DNA from 4 places in the Peribacillus sp. N1 genome. Region 3 is predicted to be linked to each of the others. Evidence: riboswitches for the same ligand, from Rfam matches in the RefSeq annotation. Region 3 holds a riboswitch; each other region holds the start of a gene.
What was found. Region 3 has a riboswitch for S-adenosylmethionine ahead of mtnK (S-methyl-5-thioribose kinase). Riboswitches for the same ligand answer to the same signal wherever they lie in the genome.
Positions count from the first base shown of each region.

Region 1 (6,050 bases), on a different contig from region 3:
CATCCTCAGTGCCATCAAGATGGATAAACAATGTTCCATATGAACCGCTTCTTGTTTGGGATATCTTACCTTGAACGATATTGACATCCAACTCGAAGTTACGTACAAGCTTGGTGATCAACGGGCTTTCGGCATGATCGCCTACAAAGGTCAATTGAATCACTTTGCCTGCAGGATAGCGTTCGAGCAAATGGTCCATCGTTTCTTTCGTTTCTTCCGGTTCCGTTACCTGTTGCACGAAACGCTTCGTCATTTGTTCTTTAGGGTTCTTGAAAACATCCAGGACAGGTCCCTGTTCAACAACTTGCCCACTTTCCATCACGGCGACGCGATGGCAGATTTTGCGGATCACATGCATTTCATGTGTTATCAAGACGATCGTCAACCCCAAACGCTGATTGATGTCAACAAGCAATTCGAGTATGGAGTCGGTAGTCTGCGGATCCAAGGCAGAAGTCGCTTCATCACACAGCAGCACTTTAGGGTCATTTGCCAGAGCCCTGGCTATTCCCACCCTTTGCTTTTGCCCTCCGCTTAATTGTGATGGATAGGCCTTTTCCCTGCCTTCCAATCCTACTAACTTGATCAATTCGTTCACACGCTTGGTTCGCTCAGGTTTAGAAACTCCTGCAATTTCCAATGGGAAAGATATATTCTCCTGAACGGTCCTCGACCATAATAAATTGAAATGTTGGAAAATCATGCTGATTTCTTGACGGGCCTTGCGGAGCTGAGCCCCTTTAATTTTTGAAATTTCCTTCTCAGCAACTACAACAGATCCCTCTGTTGGTGTTTCCAATCCATTGAGCATTCTGATCAAAGTACTTTTCCCCGCTCCACTGTAACCGATGATACCGAAAATCTCGCCTTTATTTATTTCAACATTCACATTATTTACAGCCTTGATTGTCTCACTGTTTCCTTTTCCTATTCGGAACAGCTTACTGACTTTCGTCAATGTAATCATTAACCCTCACCTCTTTTATCCAATAAAACCTATGAACTTAGTTGATTTCTCTACATTATTAGTCTGTTTCTCATATCATGTAAAAGTTTACCCAATTAAAACAGAAAAAACCTTTCTGCATGAGCAGAAAGGCAGGTGAAGAAACAGGCCTTCCTCTCATCTTCCAAAGTGATTAAACTTTGTGTGAATTGGCACCTTTCCAAGGAAATCTCCTTGTCGGTTGCCGGGTTTCATCGGGCACATCCCTCCACCTCTCTTGATAAGAGCTAATATATAGAATATTTGTACATCATTAAGTTCTTTAGTATGGAGAAATTTTATCATAGATAAAAAAGGAGCGCAATGTATAATATTTCTAGTACAAGCATACAGAAACTTTACTTAAACCGTTTTGGATGTCAAGGAGACTATATTCGTCGCTTTTTCAATTGCCTGCTCCAAATCTTCTATTAAATCCTCTACATTTTCAATCCCAATCGATAAACGGACTTGGTCGGCACTCACACCCGCTTTCGCAAGACCTGCCTCATTCAATTGTTGATGGGTCGTACTGGCTGGGTGGATGATCAAGCTCTTCGCATCCCCAACATTCGCTACATGGGACCATAATTCCACCGAATTGATAAGTTTTGCCCCAGCTTCTCGATTACCTTGTATCCCAAAAGTCACAACAGATCCAGCTCCCTTTGGCAAATATTTTTCCGCAAGGGCTTTATCGGGATGATCCTCATCACCAGGATGTGAAACCCAAGTCACCGCAGGATGGTTTTTTAAATATTTAATGACAGACTTGGTGTTTGATAGATGCTCTTTCATCCTTACATGCAGCGTTTCAAGTCCCAGCGTAAACTGGAATGCACTTTGGGCACTTAGCGCAGGTCCTAAATCACGGAGTAACTGGACTCGGGCTTTCGTTATGAATGCGGCAGGTCCAACTGCCTCGGCGTATACCAGATTGTCGTAACTTGGGTCAGGCTCTGTGAAGCCAGGGTAATTTGGCGAGTTCCAATCGAATTTCCCTCCATCCACGATGACACCGCCAAGCGTAGTTCCATTTCCCAGAAGCCATTTTGTAGCGGAATGGATGACAATATCCGCTCCAAAATCAATTGGTCTGCATAGATACGGTGTCGCAAAGGTATTATCAATGATTAAAGGTATTCCGGCATCATGGGCGATTTTCGCTACCGCTTCAATATCAAGCACCCTCAAACTTGGATTTCCGATGGTTTCAGCAAAAATGGCTTTAGTTCTTGGCGTAATCGCCCTTTTGAAATTTTCAGGGTCATCAGGAGAAACGAACTTCACTTTAATCCCGTATTTAGGAAGAGTATTTTCAAAAAGGTTATACGTACCGCCATATAATGTAGATGCTGAAACAATCTCATCCCCTGCAGCGGCAATATTCAGGATTGAAAGTGAGATGGCAGCCATTCCGCTTGCTGTTGCCAATCCGCCGATTCCGCCTTCCAATAAGGCCATTCTTTCCTCAAAAACGCTGATCGTGGGATTATGGAGTCGTGAATATATATAGCCATTCTCCTTTAGGCCAAATAAATTCGCTGCATGGTCGGTGTCCTTGAACAAGTATGCATTGCTTTGGTAGATAGGAACTGCACGTGCACCTGTTTCATCAGCTTGCAGACCGCCATGAACACTCAATGTTTCGAAACGCAATTTTTTCCCTGACATATGATTTCACCTTTTTCTATGGATTTAGTTGGAATTATATGATGTCTGGCCTTTTATAAACAAAAAAACCACTTCAATAAGAAGAGGTTTCAAGAATACACCTCATCTACCAGAGCCAACACTCTGCTGGAATTAGCACCGTATATAAAAATTTATACCGGTTGCCGGGCTTCGTCGGGCCAGTCCCTCCGCCACTCTTGATAAGAACTATTAAATTCTGCTGTTACTTAATTCAAAATATAGCATTTTAGATTAAATCAGTCAATGAATTGTTAGAATATTCTTTGTTTAATTTCATCTAACATTCATATGTCCGCAACAAAGAAACCAACCACGGTTCCGATTGGTTTCTTAGCTGATTTCCTTAAGCAATCCGTACAAATAAGGAACGGATTGAAAGGCATATATTTTTTTGTGCAGCCGTCCTTCTTTGAAAAACAATAAACATGGAACACTTTCAATTTCATATGATTCGGCAATTGCTTGGACATAATTCATATTCATTTTGCCTGCCTTCAATTCCGGGAATAGCTCCAAGGATATCGTCAGCATCTTGGAGGCAACCTGACAAGTGCCGCATAAAGGGGTATATAAATATAAGCAAAAGGTTTCCCCATGTTCAACAGCAAGCTTACACTCTTCTTCTTTCCATTCCTGCATCAATTAGTCGTTCACCCTTTGACTTAAAAATTTCATTTTCACATTCATATTGGCAGATAGAAGCACAGTTGCGATATGATGTTCGGGTGAGCTTTCCACTTCTTTGTACATTTTATTAATATACAGGTGGTTCGCCTCAGGCATTTCCCTTCGGAACTGCTTCCGCAGCTTTTCTCCTGATTCATCTGCGTCAAAAAGGAGATAAACATCACGGTCCATCAATTCATCCACTAATTCATCCAGCTTAGTTAATGATATGGTCCCATTCGTACATCTTATTTCCACATCTTCATTTAAAACGGAGGCAACTTTTCTTCTATCGGAACTGCCTTCTACAATGATCACTTTATCGAATTCGCCCCACTCCATGTCATCACTCCATCTCACGAATTATGTGTGCAACTGCCACGGTACAAAATGAAAAAGAGAGCAGGCCTTTTCAGTCCCCCCTCTCCTTTTTTTAACCGTTGATTAAACTCTCATACTCTTCAGCGCTCATCAGGCTTTCAATATCACTGCTATTAGATGGTTCAAGCACAACCATCCATGCCTTTTCATAAGGAGACTCATTTACATATTCAGGGTTGTCACTTAAATCTTCGTTTACTTCAACAACCTTGCCACTGATAGGTGCATAAAGCTCAGAAACGGTCTTAACGGATTCAACACTTCCGAATGGTTCGTTCGCTTTCAATTCATCGCCGATTTCCGGAAGCTCAACGAATACGATGTCCCCAAGCTCGGACTGTGCGAAAGCTGTAATTCCAATGCGCACTGTTCCATCTTCCGTTTTGACCCATTCATGTTCTTTTGTGTAACGAAGTTCTTTTGGTGTTGTTGTCATTATTAACCCTCCATATGTACATCTTATTTTATCTATTCCATTATAAGGTAGATTGTTTGTTTAAGTAAGGAATTAACCAAATATTTCGAGAAATTTTCAGTTCCAAACCTGTTCGAATTGCTCCTCTTTGAAACCTACCGTCACTTTGGTGCCATCCGTAACAATCGGCCTTTTCAGAAGCATGCCATCTGTGGACAATATATCAAGCATCTCTGCTTCAGAAGCTTCTTTCAGCTTATCCTTTAAGCCAAGCTCCCGATATTTTTGACCGCTAGTATTGAAAAACTTCTTCAACTCCAAATTGCTGATTTTATATAGTTGTTCTATTTCTGTTCGCGAAGGCGGATTTTCCGCTATATGGATTGCTTCATACTGCAGTTCATGATTATCAAGCCACTTCTTCGCGTTACGGCATGTGCCGCATTTTGGGTACCAATATAATGTTAAGCCCATCATTTCACCACCTATCAATAGAATACCCGTTTTCATCACGCAATACAACGAATTGTCTTTTGATTTTCCAATGCGATTTCATCAAAGGAAATAAGGGAATGCCTTCTCGGGCATTCCCTTTACTGACTTTGATTCATTTCTTAAAGAGCATATTTTTCAGCTTCGATTACCTTGACGGAAGCTTCACGTTTTTTCGCAATGACATTGATCGGATTATGCCTTGTCAGCTTACGGAGCGACGCAAGCATGATGCGAAGAGTATCGCCTGTTTCCACTGCGATTAACGTTTCCTTTGCGTGCTGTTCTATTTCATTGAAAGCTTCCTGAACGAAGATTTCTGTGTAAAGCACTTTTTGTTTGTTCTTCTCCAAACCTGTAGCTGCTATTGCTTTTTCCGTACGCAATACCACGGATTCCGCTGCATAGGCAAGGGATGCGATATCAGCAATGTTGGAGAGGATTTCTTGTTCTTGATCAAGAGTTTTGCCGTATTTCTGTGCAGCAAGGCCAGCTGCCAGAATCCCGATTTTCTTAGCATTTCTAACAAGCATTTTTTCTTGTGCCAATGGCTCATCACCAGGTTCTTCCGGCATCATCATCATTAATTCCTCTTGTAGGCTTTGAGCCTTTTGAAGAAGCGGCAATTCCCCTTTAAGTGCTTTCTTCAGGAAAGTTCCAGGGACAAGCAATCGATTGATTTCATTTGTACCTTCAAAGATCCGGTTAATCCGGGAATCACGATATGCTTTTTCAATTTCATACTCCTGCATGAAACCATAGCCACCATGAAGCTGTACGCCTTCGTCCGTAACATAATCCAACACTTCGGAAGCGAAGAATTTATTCAATGAACACTCAATGGCATATTCAGCGATTGCAGCAGCCATTGATTTCCCATCTTTCACTTGCTCATCCGTCAATTTGCTTTGTCTTTGTTCATAAAGGCCAACGGTACGGTATACAGAGCTTTCTGCTGCATAAATTTTGGATGCCATTGTTGCAAGTTTTTCTTTCGTCAAGTTAAAATCGGAAATTTTCGTTTTGAACTGTTGACGTTGATTCGTATAAGCTGCTGTAATCTCAAGGGCACGTTTAGATCCGCCGACAGCACCGACACCTAATTTATAACGGCCGATATTCAGGATATTGAAAGCGATGACATGTCCTTTTCCGGCTACACCCAAAAGGTTTTCGACTGGCACATGTACATCTTCAAGGATTAATGTACGTGTAGATGAGCTTTTGATTCCCATTTTCTTCTCTTCAGCACCAGTTGATACGCCATCATAATCACGCTCAACTATGAAAGCGGAGAATTGTTCGCCGTCGATTTTGGCGTATACACAGAAGACATCTGCAAAACCTGCATTTGTAATCCATTGTTTTTCACCATTTAAAATATAGTGTGTTCCTTCGGCATTCAATTTCGCTGTC
Region 1 is NZ_BAAHZO010000003.1:160,192-166,241, forward strand. It holds gene ACYP5M_RS13710 (methionine ABC transporter ATP-binding protein) at 1-967, opposite strand, end outside; SAM riboswitch class I at 1,121-1,233, opposite strand; gene ACYP5M_RS13715 (O-acetylhomoserine aminocarboxypropyltransferase/cysteine synthase family protein) at 1,349-2,659, opposite strand; SAM riboswitch class I at 2,759-2,866, opposite strand; gene ACYP5M_RS13720 (thioredoxin family protein) at 3,011-3,319, opposite strand; gene ACYP5M_RS13725 (toprim domain-containing protein) at 3,323-3,688, opposite strand; gene gcvH (glycine cleavage system protein GcvH) at 3,780-4,163, opposite strand; gene ACYP5M_RS13735 (arsenate reductase family protein) at 4,260-4,616, opposite strand; gene ACYP5M_RS13740 (acyl-CoA dehydrogenase family protein) at 4,757-6,050, opposite strand, start outside.
Region 1: linked by a shared signal. The riboswitch ahead of ACYP5M_RS13715 (O-acetylhomoserine aminocarboxypropyltransferase/cysteine synthase family protein) and the one ahead of mtnK (S-methyl-5-thioribose kinase) in region 3 are both predicted to bind S-adenosylmethionine.

Region 2 (6,050 bases), 780 kb from region 3:
ATCTCCATGCTCAATTATAAGTATTGAAACTAAGTCCTTTGGCACCACCCAGGCTGTCCGTGAATCATTCATGGACAGTCTTTTTTACGCCTCCTTTACACGCGTTAATGGTCGGGGCCATTGCTTGACTCCCCGTTATAGGATTAACCATGGCTCTACCAAAGTTCACTACTGATACTTGTGGGTTTTTGGTTTATAATAACAACCATCTAGGGGGGATTTTTTATGAATGAATATAAAGTGACGGTCAGGAATGGCAGTACCTTGATCTTGTCGGAAATCATTAAAGCTGAAGATGAAAGAGAAGTCCTTGGAACTCTTTTGATTTCCAGCGAATTATTTAATCAACCATTTACCGACATCAGGATTTTAGAACGCTGATTTGTGCCTGTCCGTTCGATTTGTTACACTGTAATAAATTCTAATACGGTAGGCGATAGTATGTGTGGACGTTTTACCCTTTTCACTGACATTGAAGAAATAAAAGATCGGTTTGATATTCAAGGATCGTTTGATGGGGAATACCAATTCAGCTACAATATTGCTCCCTCCCAATCCGTTCTCTCCGTCATTAATGACGGGGCAAGGAATCGACTTGGATATCTTCGGTGGGGACTCATTCCTTTCTGGGCAAAAGACGAAAAAGTGGGCTACAAAATGATCAATGCCAGAGCGGAAACCATTACTGAGAAAGCAAGCTTCAGGAATGCGTATAAGAAGAAGAGATGCTTGATAATCGCTGACTCTTTTTATGAATGGAAGAAGACACCGGAAAGAAAAATACCGATGCGAATAAAACTGAAGAATCATGCTCCATTTGGAATGGCGGGTATCTGGGAATCCTGGAAAACTCCTGAAGGCATCAGCGTCTATTCATGCTCCGTTATAACAACCGTTCCTAATGAGCTAATGACCAGCATTCATGATCGTATGCCTGTCATCCTTAAACCAGAAGATGAAAAAGAATGGTTGAGTCCAACAAATAATGATCCTGCATATCTGCAGCAGTATTTAAAGTCATTCGATTCGGAACAGATGGAAGCCTTTGAGGTATCGACTGATGTGAATTCGACCAAAAATAATTCATCTAACCTAATACAACAAATTTGCTGAGAGGTCATAAGACCTCTTTTTTATATGAATTCCATCCTGATAAATGAAAAAAACTGATTAACCGCACATGTCAAGATTTCTTTATAAATAGTAAGGAGTGCATGTAAAATACTTTAAAATTAACCCTTGCGAAAATAGACAAAATGCTGTACTGTTATATTTGCTTTTCAAAACGACTTTCGATGTCACTTTCACAAACTCAGATGGTTTCAGCAAGTTTCCAGTGTGGTACTTTTCTGGAAGGCATCGTAATATTTGATAAATTATATAATGTAATCTTCTTATCAAGAGAGACGGAGGGACTGGCCCGAAGATGTCTCGGCAGCGGACTTAAATGGAGTGCTGTGCCAAATCCAGCAGGCTGATTTTTGCCTGAAAGATAAGGAGGGTGTTTTTTATAAATTAAAAGACCTCTTCTTGTTGTTAAATAGAAGGGGTCTTCTTTATGCCGGTTTTTTTGCTATATCTCCAAGACTAGATAATCAGGTAGGTTCAAATTGGAGTTATTTGCGAAAGCTGTTAATAGAATAAGAGCTGTGACACATGTCACGGGAAAAATAAAAAGAGGTGTACATCATGAGTGCAAACAATAAAGGGAATCCATGGGCATTGATCCCATTTGTCGTATTTTTAATTTTATTTATAGGGTCCGGAATCATCACTAAAGATTTTTATTCATTTCCGGTGATTGTTGCAATTTCAATTGCTTCGGCAGCTGCATTGGCAATGAATCGGAAAGAGACATTCAATCATAAGGTTGATATCTTCTGTAAAGGTGCCGGGGACGCCAATATTATGTTAATGGTTATCATTTTCCTTTTAGCTGGTGCTTTTGCCGAAGTTGCCAATGGCATGGGAGCAGTTGAATCGACAGTGAATCTTGCCTTAGCTGTTTTTCCGCAAAATCTATTAATGGTAGGGATATTCATTATTGCTTGTTTTATTTCTTTATCCATGGGGACAAGCATGGGAACGATTGTTGCATTGGCACCTATCGGGGTCGGGATTAGTGAGCAAACAGATATTTCGCTTGCCCTATCAATGGCGGCCGTTATTGGTGGTGCGATGTTTGGGGATAACCTTTCCTTCATTTCAGATACGACAATCGCTGCAGTTCGAACTCAGGGAACGAAAATGAAGGATAAGTTTAAAGTGAATTTTTTCATCGTTTTACCTGCGGCCATCATCACATGTGCAATCCTTGGAATTTTAACAATGGGTGAACAAGCTGACATCTCCCAACATTCTTATAATTGGGTGAAGATTCTTCCATATCTTTGCGTATTGATCACTGCATTGGCAGGAGTCAATGTGTTCCTGGTCCTTTCCATCGGAATCGTATTTGCCGGAATTATCGGCTTGGCTGATGGAAGTTATAAACCGTTGGGTGTCATTCAAAAAGTTGGAGAAGGAATGGCGGGAATGTATGAAATCTCCTTCCTTGCCATTTTAATTGCAGGTATGGTAGCTGTTATCAAACATAATGGTGGCATCGATTATCTACTCCACCTAGTGACCCGAAATAGCAAATCAAAAAAAGGGGCGGAATTCAGCATTGCAGGGCTTGTTGGTTTGACAAACCTTTCAACGGCAAATAACACGATTTCGATTATCATTGCCGGGCCACTTGCCAAAAATATCGCTGAAAAGTATGGGATTGATCCGCGTAAATCAGCGAGCTTGCTTGACATATTTGCATGTTGTATCCAAGGGTTGATACCATATGGAGCACAACTGCTTGTTGCAGCAGGGGTAGCAAAGATTTCTCCGATAAGCATCTTGCAGTATTCATATTACCCAATACTAATTGGATTTTGTGGCGTCCTTGCCATCTTGATTGGTTTTCCACGGTTTCAGCCGGGAAATGATGGATCGAAGAACTAAAAGTTAAAACAAAGTTGATTGGAGCGGGTGTGCGAGACTCCTGCGGGAAAAGCGAGTCCAGGGGAGACCCCGCAGGCGCAAAGGCTCCCGGACCGCCCGCGGAAAGCGAGTGCCTGGAGGGGAAATCAACGTTCAAATTGTACAAACCCCTAAAATTTCATCGAGTTAGTCTACAGTCTGAACACCCTGAATCATTGGATACAGGGTGTTTTTTGTATGGTAAATACATAAACATAATCAAGTTTTCTCCCATTCATATAGTATCAATCATTCTTCAATTTTTCTGCTTAATTCCGGTCCAAATTAATGATGGTTGTGTGTGCGACACCTGTCATGAATAGAGGACAACACCAACTAAACCGGAAAGGATAATTACATAGGCTGGGTGCCAGCGTAATTTCATTAGGGCAAATAACGATAATCCAAAAACGATTAATAAGCTTATCGCATGCCAAGAAAAGTTCAGCGCTATCATATTATTGGAAAGTGCAAAGCTGATTGCTGCAAAGAGGATTAAACTAGTGACAATGGGTCTTAGTCCATAGAACATGGATTGAATAACTGGGTAATGATTCAATTTGCTGAAGAAGGTGGCTATAACGGTTACGAATATAATAGCAGGAAGTAAGATTCCGAAAGCAGATGAAATGGCCCCTGCAAATCCAGCAGTAGAATAGCCAACAAGAATGGCACTATTGGCAGTGACAGGTCCTGGGGACATACCGGAAATCGCGATGATATCAGCAAATTGCTGCGTCGTCATCCATCCATGCTGTGAGACTTCCGATTCTATTACGGGAATCATGGCGTATCCGCCTCCAAACGATACAAAGCCGATAATAAAGAAGGTGCTAAACAACTCCCACAATTCCATCATTCCATCACACACTTTCTTGAAAATTAGTTAGTCCCTTTTTTGATATACCTATATGCCAGCACCCATGAAAGGTTCGAAATCATTTTCTTCATTTCCTATATCTTTTCTGTCCAACTTGACATCGTAACCTAATTTTCTCTTAATGGAGATGGTCACAATACCAGCAAAAGCTCCTGCTAATATAACCATCACAGGGTGAAGAAAGAAAAGGACTGGAATTCCTACTATTAAAATGCAGAAAGTTGTTTTGTCTACAACAGCCGTTTTTCCTATCTTGATAGCCGCATAGGCGATGATGGCTACTATGGAAGCTCTGATCGATATGAATGCGGATTCTACCTTCGGATTATCCTGAATGAAAAAATACAAAATGCCGAGGAGCAGAACAATTAAAAAGGTAGGTAATGAAACACCGATCATGGCAGCCATTGCCCCCTTCATTCCGGCAATCCGATGGCCGATAAAGGTGGCGGAGTTAATGGCGACAGCTCCCGGTACGGACTGAGATAAAGCAAAAACATCCGTAACTTCTTCGCTTTTCATCCATTTTCTCTTTTCGACCACTTCCTTTTCTATTAAAGGGATCATCGCAAACCCGCCTCCGAATGTGACAGGTGCTATTTTAAAAAAGGTCCAAAATAATTGGAAAAGAGTTTTCCATTGTCCTTTCATTGACATCAGTCACTTCCTTTGAATGCATTGTTAAATCTTATTATTAACATATCAAAGAAAAAGGGATGGGTAAATTGCAACAAAATCATCGGGTATAACAAAACGTTATACCCAGAAGATTTATCCGTTTTATGAAGAATGCCGCCAATAATTGAATAGCCTCAGAATGTATCACACTATTTTCATTTCACCATTTACCTAATGATGCTATCATTTTAATAAACTATCAAAAAACATGGAGGTTGTTTTCATGAAATTGGAAAATCTGAAAATGTTTTGTTTAGTGGTGGATGAAGGAAGTTTAAGCCAGGCGGCGAGGTTAAGTTTCCTATCTCAGCCCGCTGTAACACGGCAGATCCATCAACTGGAAAATTATTATAACACTTTGTTATTCGACCGTGAGGAAGGAAGGCTGAGAGTTACAGAAGCAGGAAAGCTGTTATACCCTTTTGCAAAAGCCATAGTAAATGACTTCAACCATTCAAAAGAAGTGATTCAGCAATCGACGGGGAAGTACAATGCAAATCTAATAGTTGGGGCTTCCTTGACTATCGGCGAGTATTTGTTGCCGAGCTTGCTTGGGAGATTTAAAAAACAGCAGCCAGAAATAAAAGTGACATTGACGATAAAAAATACCCCCCGGGTTCTGGAGGATCTTTCAAACGATGTCATTGATTTGGCCTTGGTGGAAGGACTTGTGGAAAACACCGATTTTATTGTAGACAAGTTCGCCGAAGACGAATTGATATTGGTATGTCCATCCGACCACCCATGGAAAGACAGAAAAGAAATTCAGCTAGAGGAATTGGGAAATGAAAGGATGATTTGGCGTGAATCCATTTCCGGAACACGGCTTATCGTAGAAAACATGCTAAGGGAGCATGGGGTTTTAGAAAAAATAGAAAGCTACATGGAGATTGGCAGTACACAAGCGATAAAAAGTGCGGTTGAAGCAGGACTTGGAATCAGCATTTTGCCAAGGTTGACAGTGGCCAGGGAATTGGAGCAAGGCTTTTTGCGGGAAGTGGATATTTCCAGAATAGATATGGCAAGAAATTTATGGCTAGTCAGGAAAAACAAGCGATTCAACAAAATAGGGGTGTCTAAATTTGTTGATTTTCTTCGATAAGGAATGAAAAGCTACCTTCGTTTACCATTACAATTTGGCAGCGTTTTCAGATTTGTGGGAAACGGTGTGGCCCCGGACACCCTGCCTTGCAAAAGTCATAGCAAATTGAATATACGGCATTGCGTATTCATTAAAGCTCTTCCCTATCGGGAGGGGCATTTTGTATTTGGTTCTTCAGCCTTCGGTTAGACAAACAAAGGGATTGTTATTTTTATATAGGCCATGTTAAATAAGTAAAGAAGCTCGCTGAAGCATTAACTGAAAGCGGTAAACAGGAACTTGTATATTTCTTGCAGTCTCGAACGAAACCGATGTCGGCTCCTATTCGTGCAATTGATGAAATCCAGGAACAAAAGCATAAAGCTGGTCTTGTCT
Region 2 is NZ_BAAHZO010000001.1:480,266-486,315, forward strand. It holds gene ACYP5M_RS02220 (hypothetical protein) at 226-381, shown strand; gene ACYP5M_RS02225 (SOS response-associated peptidase) at 442-1,113, shown strand; SAM riboswitch class I at 1,392-1,499, shown strand; gene ACYP5M_RS02230 (Na+/H+ antiporter NhaC family protein) at 1,690-2,997, shown strand; gene ACYP5M_RS02235 (chromate transporter) at 3,329-3,874, opposite strand; gene ACYP5M_RS02240 (chromate transporter) at 3,923-4,552, opposite strand; gene ACYP5M_RS02245 (LysR family transcriptional regulator) at 4,797-5,675, shown strand; partial or broken gene ACYP5M_RS02250 (transposase) at 6,014-6,050, shown strand, end outside.
Region 2: linked by a shared signal. The riboswitch ahead of ACYP5M_RS02230 (Na+/H+ antiporter NhaC family protein) and the one ahead of mtnK (S-methyl-5-thioribose kinase) in region 3 are both predicted to bind S-adenosylmethionine.

Region 3 (6,050 bases):
TTCCCTGCGGCAACAGCAACGTGGGCATGCGTTAATAAATAGTCTGCAAAACTCTCGGACGTAAAACCTTTAGGTACCTTGAGCCAGGCAAAAAATGATGCCGCAGGAGCTTTGACATCCCAGCCGATTGCCCTTAATCCCTCAATGAAAACATTCCTTCGTCCCTCGTACATCTGCACTAACTGCTCTACACAGCTCTGCGAGTCAAGCAAAGCGCTTGCAGCAGCTTCTTGTATCGCCGGGAACAGACTCACATAAAGATGGTCTTGTAATAGTTCAAGAGCTTCTATGACACTCTTATTCCCCACTGCGAAGCCGACTCTCCACCCTGCCATATTGTATGTTTTCGATAGTGTGTATATTTCTATTCCTATTTCCTTCGCTCCCTCTGACTGGAGAAAGCTTATCGGTTTTTTTCCGTCGAATCCTATCGCCCCATAAGCGAAGTCGTGGACCACACAAATTGAATGCTCTTTTGCAGTAGAGACGGTCTCATCAAAGAAACTTTCAGTTGCAGAAGCACCTGTGGGATTGTTCGGATAGTTCAAGAACATCATTTTGGCTTTATCAAGCACTTCTTTATGTATGTCACTGTATTTTGGAAGAAAATCATTTTCTTCTGTCAAGGGCATGAATTCGGTCTTTGCCTGGGCTAAAACAACACCGGAAAGATAATCCGGATAGCCGGGATCCGGAACAAGGATCGTATCACCCGGATTCAATAAACACTGCGGCAGTTCGACAAGACCTGCCTTTCCCCCGAAGAGAATCGCCACTTCACTGTTCGGATCCAGCTTGACACCGAATTCACGTTCATAAAAGACGGCAGCAGCATCTTTTAAATATTGATGCCCCCGGAATGGCGAATATTTATGATTAATCGTTTTTTCAGCGGCAGACTGCAAGCTTTTCACGATATGGTCTGGTGTCGGCTGATCAGGGTTTCCCTGGCCTAAATTAATGACATCATGTCCTTGCTCCGTGATGGCATTGACTTTTGCGACTAGTGAGGCAAAAAACTGCTTGGGCAGGTCCTGAAGCTGTCTGGATTTTTCGAATTGCACCATTTATACACCTTCTCTGAAATTTCTTGAAATTCTAGACACAAATGATATATGTTTATCATAGTCTTGTAAAGCATTTTTTACATGTGGGGGTTTTAAACGATGAAGTGGAAAATAGCTTGTATTCAAATGGATATAGCATTCGGGCAACCGGATATCAATTTTCAGGTTGCGGAACAATGGTTGGAAAAAGCAGCACGGTCAGAACCCGATATCGTCATTTTACCAGAGCTTTGGACAACCGGATACGACTTAAGCAGGTTAAATGAGATTGCTGATCAAGAGGCGGAAAAAACGATTGAATTTCTTAAAACACAGGCAAGGAAACACGAGATTCACATCGTAGGCGGTTCCATTGCGAAAAAAACGGGCAAGGGAATCTATAACACCATGATCATCATCGATAAACAGGGAAATCTCATAAAAGAATATGATAAGCTTCACTTATTTCAGTTAATGGATGAACATCATTTCCTGAAGCCAGGAGAAAAGGATGGTTTATTTACTCTTGATGAAAAAATATGTGCTGGTTTCATTTGTTATGACATCCGTTTTCCTGAATGGCAGCGAGCCCATACCGCTAAAGGCGCCGAAGTTCTATTCGTTACGGCTGAATGGCCAAAGCCGAGACTCGATCACTGGAGAGCCTTATTGATTAGCCGTGCCATCGAGAACCAAGCCTATGTAGTAGCCGTTAATCGCTCAGGCTCTGATGTCAATAATATATTTGCCGGTCATTCCCTGATTATTGATCCTTGGGGAAATATCATAAGTGAAGCCGGAGAAGGAAACGAACTCCTGACAGGCACCTTGGACTTCAATAAAGTTACGGAAGCACGTAACAAAATACCTGTATTCGAAGATCGCCGTCCTGATTTTTATTAAATTACCCATTGACAAACTATTTAAAAAGTTGATATTATTTTCCCGAAGATTAAAATTTCAGAAAACATTTACTCTTATCAAGAGCAGGCTGAGGGATAAAGGCCCTATGAAGCCCAGCAACCGACTGTAATACCATTGTGAAATGGGGCGGATTCACCGCCGGATTATAAAATCCACAGAGCACGGTGCTAATTCCACCAGAATTCATATTCTGGAAGATAAGAGGTCCGAAGCCAAAACTTCTGCCTCTTTCTATATGAAAGAGGCTTTTTTATTCTTATTTTGAATCCGGAGGGGAAAAGAATGACTCAAAACCATTCAAATTTTAAGAGATTGACAAACGAAACAGCTATAACCCTTGCAAAAAAACTTGGGTTGGTCAATGCGGATGCAAGTTTAACATGTAAAGAAATCGGCGATGGAAACTTAAATTATGTTTTTCATATTACAGACACAGTCACAAATAAAGGAATTATCATTAAACAAGCGGTTCCTTATGCCAAGGTACTTGGCGAAGGCTGGCCGCTGACATTGAAAAGGGCTGCCATTGAAGCGAATGCGCTGATTCATTTCAGAAGTTATTGCCCAGAATTCGTACCGCAAGTCTATTATTCTGATGAAAAGCTTGCCATCACGGTCATGGAGGATTTATCCCATTTGAAAATCGTTAGAACAGGATTGATTGAAGGCGATTCATATCCATTGCTTTCACAGCATATTGGTGAATATGTTGCGAAAACGGCATTTTATACATCCGATTATCATTTAGAACCCTCTGCCAAAAAGGAAGTTGCCCGACATTTCACGAATCCCGAACTCTGCAAAATCACTGAGGTCTTCATTTTCACGGATCCATTTTTTGAGGAACTCCCGGGAGATTTCGAGGTGGAATTGACTGATGCCGCCAAAAATATATGGAATGATAAAGAAGTGATCCTTGAGGTCGCTAAGCTGAAACAAAGCTTTGAAACCGAGCAGGAAGCCTTGCTTCATGGAGATTTACATACTGGAAGTATATTTGCAAGTGAAACTGAAACAAAGGTTATCGATCCAGAATTCGCTTTTTATGGTCCAGTTGGTTTTGACCTTGGTCAATACACTGCCAACCTTCTCTTTCAGGCAGTCACACGTAATAGCGTTGGAAAGGAAGAGATTTTCACACACCTTAATGAATTTTGGAATGCCTTTGAAGAAACTTATTCCGAATTATGGGAAGGTCAAAATAAAAGCCCATTTCGTCATGTGAAAGGTTATCTGCCTTATTTACTGACAAAATTCAAAAAAGATGCATTCGGCTTTGCCGGCTGTGAACTGATTCGGCGAACCATCGGACTTTCCCACGTTGCCGATTTAAATGTCAATGAAGATAAAGAAACAAGGATCGCTGCCAAAACGGCTACATTGGAAATCGGTGTTTTTTTAATTAAAAAACGGGAAGAATTGGATGTTTCAGCTGTCATTGAAGCCTTGAAGCAACGTACACTGCCATCTTATTCAACCATTTAAAAGGAGACCTGCACATGACAACACATGCACCATTACCTTATTCGGTACAATGGGCTGATACCCATATTACATTATTAAATCAACAAGCCCTTCCTTCCATAACAGAATTCATTGAACTTCATTCTGTTGATGATGTGTATGACAGCATTTTGACATTAAAAGTTCGCGGTGCCCCAGCAATTGGACTGACGGCAGCATTTGGTGTTGCACTTGGTGCGAAACAGGAAACAACCGCTGAATTAGCCGAATTCAAGAAAAATGTATCAAGGCATATTGAAAAACTCGCATCATCACGGCCAACCGCTGTCAACCTTTTTTGGGCGTTAAGGAGGATGGAAAATACTCTGGAAGATGCGCAAAGCATTTCAACTGCCAAGGAAGCACTTATATCGGAGGCTAAAGCCATCTTTGCTGAAGATGAAGAAATGTGCAGGAAAATCGGGGAACATGGTTTATCCTTATTCACTAGAGGAGATTCCATTCTAACGCATTGCAACGCTGGGGGAATTGCCACGGCTCGGTATGGCACAGCCTTGGCTCCCTTCCACCTGGCAAAAGAAAAGGACTTTCCGCTAAAAGTGTATGCATGTGAAACCAGGCCTGTCCTGCAAGGGGCGCGTTTGACTGCTTGGGAATTGATGCAAGCGGGGGTTGATGTCACATTAATTTCTGATAATATGGCTGCCCATACGATTCATCAGAAAGGAATAAATGGAATCATCGTCGGTGCCGACAGAATTGCGGCTAATGGAGATACAGCCAATAAAATCGGGACATTGGGATTGGCGATATTAGCCAAGCACTTTGGTATCCCTTTTTACGTGGCCGCTCCATCAACCACATTCGACCTCACTCTCGAGTCCGGCACTTCCATCCCGATCGAAGAAAGGAATGAAGCGGAAATCACCTTCATTCAAGGTGTTAGGATCGCTCCTGAAAACGTGAAGACTTTCAATCCAGCCTTTGATGTTACACCGAATCATCTAATTACAAGCATCATTACCGAAAATGGCATCATAACCCCGGATTTCATTAAAAACATTCCGCTTTTTGTTAAATGATCCAGGTTGCTTTATTGATGATAAAAAACGAGAAGGGTTACTTATCCCTCTCGTTTTTGTGATTATTCTTGCGAGGTCCATAATACAATTTTTATTTTTTTGAAAAGAATTCTTGAAGTGCCTTCTTATTTTTAGTGTAGTCTATTTCCAAAACGGCTCCGGACTGGGGATATATTTCATCTTTAAAGCTTCCTTCCACTGGAACCCTTAAGGTTTCGACGGTGTCCGGTGTATGGAAGACGGCTTTTGGCCCCATTTCCATTATTGTTTTCAGTCCAATATCCGTATCCAAGTACGAGAGTCCTTGTTCGATTATACTAGGAAGGGCTGCCATCCCTTCGAAGGACGAGATTTGATTTATAAAGGCTGTTTTTAATTGAACCATTACTTCTTGTTGTCGCTCAACCCTTCCAAAATCACTTTCATCGTCATGTCTAAAACGGACATATTTCAATATTTCCTCGCCATGTAAAACATTTTTACCGACGCTTGCTTGAATGCTCATATCATCAATGATTTCCTGGTCCACATTCACCGCTACCCCCTCAGGTGCAAGTAAATCGACCATCTTCACGAATCCCTGAAAGTCAATTACCGCCACATGATCGACCTTGACACCGAAGTTTTCCTGTATGGTTTTTTTGAGAAGTTCCCTTCCACCATAATAATAAGCTGCATTTATTTTGTTATATCCTGTTTTATTCCCAGGGATTTTAACATAACTATCACGCATAATCGAAGCCAGTTTCAATTTTTCCTGCTCAGGAAAGTATTTTGCCAGAATAATCGCATCGGATCGAGATTTTCCCTCTCCCCTTGTATCGACACCAATTAACAGAAATGTTTTCACACTTTCCTGGTTCTCTTCTTTGGTTAGTTTTTTTTCCGTACCTGCATTTCCATTTTGTTTGGGTAAAGGGGCATAAGTGCAGCCTGCCAGAATCAAGATCAATAGATATATGAACAATACCTTTTCTTTCATTACCTCACCTCATCGGAAAATTACCCCTTATTCTCTTCCCAATATTGGAATATTATGCATTAAACGACAAAAAAGCCTGCCAACGATAATCGCTGACAGGCTTTTCGGGCAAATCACTTATTGATTTCTTTCTTTAATACTTCTACCGCCTTTTTCACTTGTGTGTCATTCTTAAGGATTTTCTCCTGGATGACCTGCATCAATTTCACGGTAGTATCATCTTTAATGGTGCCAGTTTCTTTAATTTTTTGTTCCCTTTGAAAAGCTGTGACAGCATTCGTTGTTGCTTCATCAAAGAATCCATCTATCTTACCCGGATCATGGCCTGCTTCCTTCAGCATCTCTTCAGCAGCTTTCACTTCACTCGAAGAATCGGATGCTTTCAATTCCTTGTCAGGCGAAATGTACGGAAGGCTGGCATAATCAGGAAGCTTCACTGTAATATCCGGCTTGATCCCTTTTTTATGAATCCAATTACCTTCAGGAGTCAACCATTTAGCTGCCGTATATTTGAAATTAGATCCATCTTTAAAGTCTTCGGCAGTCTGCACT
Region 3 is NZ_BAAHZO010000001.1:1,255,690-1,261,739, forward strand. It holds gene ACYP5M_RS05960 (pyridoxal phosphate-dependent aminotransferase) at 1-1,067, opposite strand, end outside; gene ACYP5M_RS05965 (carbon-nitrogen family hydrolase) at 1,167-1,949, shown strand; SAM riboswitch class I at 2,021-2,174, shown strand; gene mtnK (S-methyl-5-thioribose kinase) at 2,253-3,455, shown strand; gene mtnA (S-methyl-5-thioribose-1-phosphate isomerase) at 3,470-4,516, shown strand; gene ACYP5M_RS05980 (LCP family protein) at 4,608-5,498, opposite strand; gene ACYP5M_RS05985 (lmo1851 family serine protease) at 5,612-6,050, opposite strand, start outside.

Region 4 (6,050 bases), on a different contig from region 3:
GCGTCAAGAATGTATTATCAACAAAACTTAAGGCACCGGCTTTTTTTGCAATATCACATACAGCTTGAATATCGGTCACTTTAAGTAACGGATTTGAAGGCGTTTCAATGTATATGGCCCTGGTATTTGGCTGAACGGCCGCTTTGACGCTTTCAAGGTCCGTCATGTCAACGAAGGTATGCTCAATATTGAAACGGGTCAATACGCTTGTGACCATCCTGAACGTTCCGCCATACACATCTTCGGAAATGACGATATGGTCTCCGGCAGACAATAGCAGGAAGGCTGTTGAAATGGCAGCCATACCTGATGAAAAGGCAAAGCCGTGAGTGCCTTCCTCTAAATCGGCAATGATATCTTCAAGTGCCTCGCGAGTTGGGTTCCCGCTTCTGCTGTAGTCATATTTGCCGAATTGATCGATATCCGATTGATGGAACGTCGATGCATGCTGAATGGGGACGCTCACACCGCCCGTTGCCGGATCGAATTTATGTTGATTATGAAGTAATTTCGTTTCAAAGCTAAAATCATGACCTGTCATCGTAGTGCCTCCCTTTTTACATGTGCGAATGCTTGCTGCAGGTCGCCAATCAAATCATCGCTATCCTCGATGCCAACGGAGAAGCGAAGCAGGCGATTACAAACCCCATTTGCCGTTCTGACTTCAAGCGGTATATCGGCATGTGTTTGTGTGGCAGGATAGGTGATGAAGCTTTCAACCCCTCCAAGGCTTTCTGCAAAGGAAATTAATGAGAGCGATTGTAAAAATGGGTTGACCGCCGCTTCATCAATGATGCGGAAAGAAATCATGCCGCCTCTGCCGGGATACAATACATCAGTGACACAATCATGCTCCGATAAGTAATCTACAAGTATCTTAGCATTCTTTTCATGACGCTCCATCCGCAATGCCAGGGTTTTCATTCCGCGCATCAACAGCCAAGAATCAAATGGGCTCAAGACAGCTCCAGTACCATTATGATGGAAGGCAAGTGCATCACATAATTCAGCGCCGCTAGCAACGATCAGTCCCGCGAGCACATCATTATGACCACCGAGATACTTGGTTGCACTATGAATCACAATATCCGCTCCAAGCACGATGGGTTGTTGAATAAGAGGCGTGTAAAAAGTGTTATCAACGATTAACAATAAATTATATCGTTTGGCCAATGCCGCAACGGCGCTAATGTCCGTTTGCTGCATAAGGGGGTTAGTGGGAGTTTCGATGAAGATGGCTTTCGTGTGAGGAGTGATGGCTTTTTCGATATCCTCCAAACAACAAGTGTTTACATAGTCACACTGCAATCCCCATTTTTTAAAACCTTGTTCTAACAGACGATATGTACCGCCATAAAGATCTTCGCTGACAATCCATGCATCCCCGGATTTAAAAAGGGCAAGAATAGTGGAGATGGCGGCCATTCCTGAACTGCAGGCATAACCTTGGTCTCCTTTTTCCAGATCGGCGATGGATCGCTCCAATAGCTGGCGTGTAGGGTTACCAGTCCTTGTGTAGTCGAATCCCGTCGATTGGCCAATTCCTTCGTGACGAAAAGCTGTTGAAAAGTATACCGGCGGATTGACTGTTCCTGTCGCCGTTTCGCTGCGATTTCCTAATTGAGCAAGATATGTTTCAGATTTGTACATGGTTTTCACTGCTCCTTTGAGTTATATAAAATAAAAAAAAGTCTTCTTTAAGAAGAAGACTTTGATTAAGTAGGGACGAGTCATTCTTCTTATCTTCCAAGTTCACAAACTTGTGGAATTAGCACCTTTTCATTGGTTTGAAACAAATGAAGGTTGCTGAGGTGTCATCGGGCCATTCCCTCTACCTCTCTCGATAAGAGTTTAGATTATTCAATTTCTTTTGAATTTACTATATATACAAAATACTGTCAAGGACATTTTGGGAGTGATAATGCTTTGATGTTCATGACCAGGTCAATTGGAGCCTAGCGGTGTCTACACTTTATGTGTCTAAAAAGAATAATTGAATTTTCATATAAACATGAATGGAACTTGGATTTTTCAGAAAACATGGAAAGGGTCAGCGGGATATTTTTGCTTTAAAATAATAAAGTTTGTACAATGTATGGAGAGAAAGAATAATCCGACATTATTCATTTCATATGCAAAAGGTCTTCAATGAATAGTGCAAACATAGGAGGAGAACACATGGAATACAGAATCGAACGAGATACGATGGGTGAAGTGAAAGTTCCTGCTGATAAATATTGGGGAGCACAAACTGAGAGAAGCCGTAACAATTTCAAAATAGGTAACGAAAAAATGCCGATTGAATTAGTTCGTGCATTTGCATACGTTAAACAAGCTGCGGCAAAGGTGAACTATGATCTTGGTGATCTTTCCGAAGTTAAAAAGAATGCCATCGTCAAGATTTGCGGGGAAATCCTTGAAGGTACGCTTGATGAACATTTCCCGCTTGTAGTTTGGCAAACGGGAAGCGGCACGCAAAGTAATATGAACGTGAACGAAGTGGTCGCTAACAAAGGGAATGAGTGGTTAAAAGAAAATGGTGAATCTGAAACCCTTCACCCGAATGATGATGTTAACAAGGCGCAAAGCTCAAATGATACTTTCCCGACCGCCATGCATATTGCAGCCTTTATGGAAGTCGCTGAAAAATTGGTCCCTGCCATCAAAGCCCTTCGTGATACATTCGATACAAAAGAAAAAGAATTTTGGGATGTAGTGAAAATTGGCCGGACACATCTTCAAGATGCTACTCCATTAACATTAGGACAAGAAATTTCCGGTTGGAAAGCGATGCTCGATAAGGATCTAGCGATGATTGAAGAAAGCAGCCAAAAATTATTGAACCTTGCTCTAGGCGGAACGGCTGTAGGAACCGGAATCAATACAAAAAAAGAATTCCCGGGACTCTCTGCCAAACAAATTGCAGCAGATACAGGATACCCTTTTGTCACATCTGATAATAAGTTCCATGCATTGACTAGCCATAACGAAATCGTCTACGCACACGGTGCTTTGAAAGCATTGGCGGCGGATTTAATGAAAATTGCGAACGATGTCAGATGGCTTGCAAGTGGACCAAGAAGCGGAATCGGCGAAATAGCCATTCCGGAAAACGAACCGGGCAGCTCCATCATGCCAGGTAAAGTCAATCCAACACAAAGTGAAGCGCTTACCATGATTGCAACACAAATCGTTGGTAACGATGCTACAATTGGCTTTGCAGCAAGTCAAGGTAACTTTGAATTGAATGTATTCAAACCAGTCATCATCTATAACTTCCTGCAGACGGTCAAATTATTGACGGAAGGCATTCATTCATTCAACGACAATTGTGCGGTAGGCATCACTGCAAATGAAGATAAAATCAAAGAAAATGTAGAACGTTCCCTTATGTTGGTGACAGCATTGAACCCGCATATCGGTTATGAAAAAGCAGCCAAGATCGCCAAAACGGCATTCAAGGACAACTCTACGTTAAAAGAAGCGGCGTTGAAATTGGAGTTCCTGACGGAAGATGAATTCAAAGCATGGGTCGATCCTGCAAACATGGTTAATAAATAATTAGTAGTGCCCTCCCTCTGGTATTAGGGAGGGTGTTTCCATGTGTTAAAATAATGGAATCTACAAATACTGAAATCATAAGTATCGGGAACAGGAGGAAAAACAATGTCTATATGCCCGCTTTGCAACGGTCTGAGAAAAATTCATGTGAAATGCCCGGAATGCGGCAGTGATCTTGAGGATAAAGGGAAATTCATGGACTACGCGGATGATTACAGTGCTTACATGGATATCGACATACTTAAAGAAAACGACGGATACCCTCAATCCCTTCAAAAAGGCCAATGCCCGCATCTCATGAAATGCCCGGAATGCGGACATGATGAAGTGGTATTGGTCCAGGAATGAATTTGAATAAACGTAAAAAGACCCATTATGAATGGGTCTTTTTACGTTTAATTGGCAGATAACTTCATGCTTTCCTGCATCTGTTCATCTTCTTCAACTAAAATGCGATGTTCAGTCCCTTTATCAAAAAAGTGTGCTTTATTCATGTCGAGGGCAAGATCGATCTTTTCCCCTGCCTGAATAATATTCTTGGCATCGACCCGTGCAACGAAGTCCTGCCCCTCTAATGTGGAGTAGAGCATAATCTCCGCGCCCATGAGTTCGGCTACATCAATTTGGGTCGTGAATGTAGTGTTAGGGGACTTCGTGAAGTAAGCTCCTTCATTATGGAAATCCTCCGGACGGATTCCAAGGATAACATCTTTTCCGGCATATCCTTGATCACGCAGCATTTTCATTTTCAATTCAGGTATTTCAAGCGTTTGTTCGCCTATTTTAATTGTGCCTTCTTTTAATGTTCCGGTAAAGAAGTTCATGGCAGGCGATCCGATAAAGCCGCCGACGAAAACATTTATTGGTTTCTCATAAACGTCCTTTGGAGCACCAACCTGTTGGATGATACCATCTTTCATTACAACAAGGCGTGTCGCCATGGTCATTGCCTCTGTTTGGTCATGCGTGACATATATCGTTGTAGTGTCGAGCCGTTTATGCAATTTTGCAATTTCGGCACGCATTTGAACCCGCAGCTTTGCGTCGAGATTGGATAATGGCTCATCCATCAAGAAAACTTTTGCGTCCCTTACAATTGCACGGCCGAGAGCCACACGCTGGCGCTGACCACCTGAAAGCGCTTTAGGTTTCCTGTTTAGCAGCTCTTCAAGTCCGAGAATCCTTGCCGCTTCATTGACCCTTTGCTTGATTTCCGCTTTTGGCGTTTTCCTGAGCTTTAATCCGAATGCCATATTGTCAAATACGGTCATATGAGGATATAAGGCATAGTTCTGGAAAACCATCGCAATATCACGATCTTTAGGAGGGACATCATTGACTCGCTTGCCGTCTATGTATAAATCCCCTTGGGAAATGTCCTCCAGTCCGGCAATCATCCTTAATGTCGTTGATTTGCCGCAACCGGAAGGTCCCACAAAAACGATGAATTCCTTATCGGCAACACGAAGGTTGAAGTCTTTAACAGCCGTCACCTTTTTATCATAAATCTTGAATATATGATCTAACACTAACTCTGCCATGAAAAATCCCCCTTTTAAACTCCTGATTACTTGTACCAATTAGCTATAGTCTAAGCTATCGGTTTAGAAAAAAGTATGGGCACATTGCACAAAAAAGGATGATATTACCTCTTTGTAATGGAAATTAATCATTCAGAAGAAAAATCAAGTACGCAGTAAGGGCATGACGGAAGTTTCTAATATCGAGACCAGTTCTTTCAGAGAATTTATCGATTCGGTATTGTAAGCTGTTCCGATGTATATAAAGCTGTTTGGCGGCATAGGTGGCATTGGAATTACATTCAATATACGTTTTAACTGTTTTGATAAGCTCAGTATCCTGCTTGGTCTTGCCAAGAATTTGATTGATATACCACTTTGCATTCTTAAAGGATGGATCATTTATTAATGAATGAGGGATGATATCTGCCAAATCAGTCACCTTTAGATCCGGCAGATGCACCTGTGCCAAATCAAAACACCTTTTCTCCTGGGCCCAGTGATGGTGAAGGTCTTGATTTACAGGATGAAAGCGCCCCGTGAACATACGGGTCTTTACATAAAAATCACTCTCAAGCGTGGAAGAAATGGCGATTAGTTCTTTATTTGATAATGGTTCATCCTTGTCCGTTTCAATTAAGACTCCTGCCGTTTCATTTTCCCAGATAATAGCTGCGTCAGATGGAACGAAAGCGAGGAAGGCCTCTTCAAAATCGGAGTTGGAAAAATCAGCATGAGTCAGCTTGAAATGAAGGAATCGAACATTCTCCCAGCTCGTTAAAGGCAATGGTGCATTCGATTCGGATAAAAAATTTTTCCATGATGAGTCTGGATGTGCATTGAGGTTCTTTGGGTTTATGGAAGGAGCAAAAAGCAGTTCCAATAAACGGATTTCCTCGGCTGTGATTTCTGAACGGGGAATGCCAAGTATACTTCTGGATTCTTCGAACCAAACATAATCAGAAATAT
Region 4 is NZ_BAAHZO010000005.1:162,699-168,748, reverse strand. It holds gene metC (cystathionine beta-lyase) at 1-541, opposite strand, end outside; gene ACYP5M_RS19325 (methionine biosynthesis PLP-dependent protein) at 538-1,650, opposite strand; SAM riboswitch class I at 1,737-1,850, opposite strand; gene fumC (class II fumarate hydratase) at 2,179-3,561, shown strand; gene ACYP5M_RS19315 (hypothetical protein) at 3,667-3,909, shown strand; gene ACYP5M_RS19310 (ABC transporter ATP-binding protein) at 3,957-5,102, opposite strand; gene ACYP5M_RS19305 (PucR family transcriptional regulator) at 5,227-6,050, opposite strand, start outside.
Region 4: linked by a shared signal. The riboswitch ahead of ACYP5M_RS19325 (methionine biosynthesis PLP-dependent protein) and the one ahead of mtnK (S-methyl-5-thioribose kinase) in region 3 are both predicted to bind S-adenosylmethionine.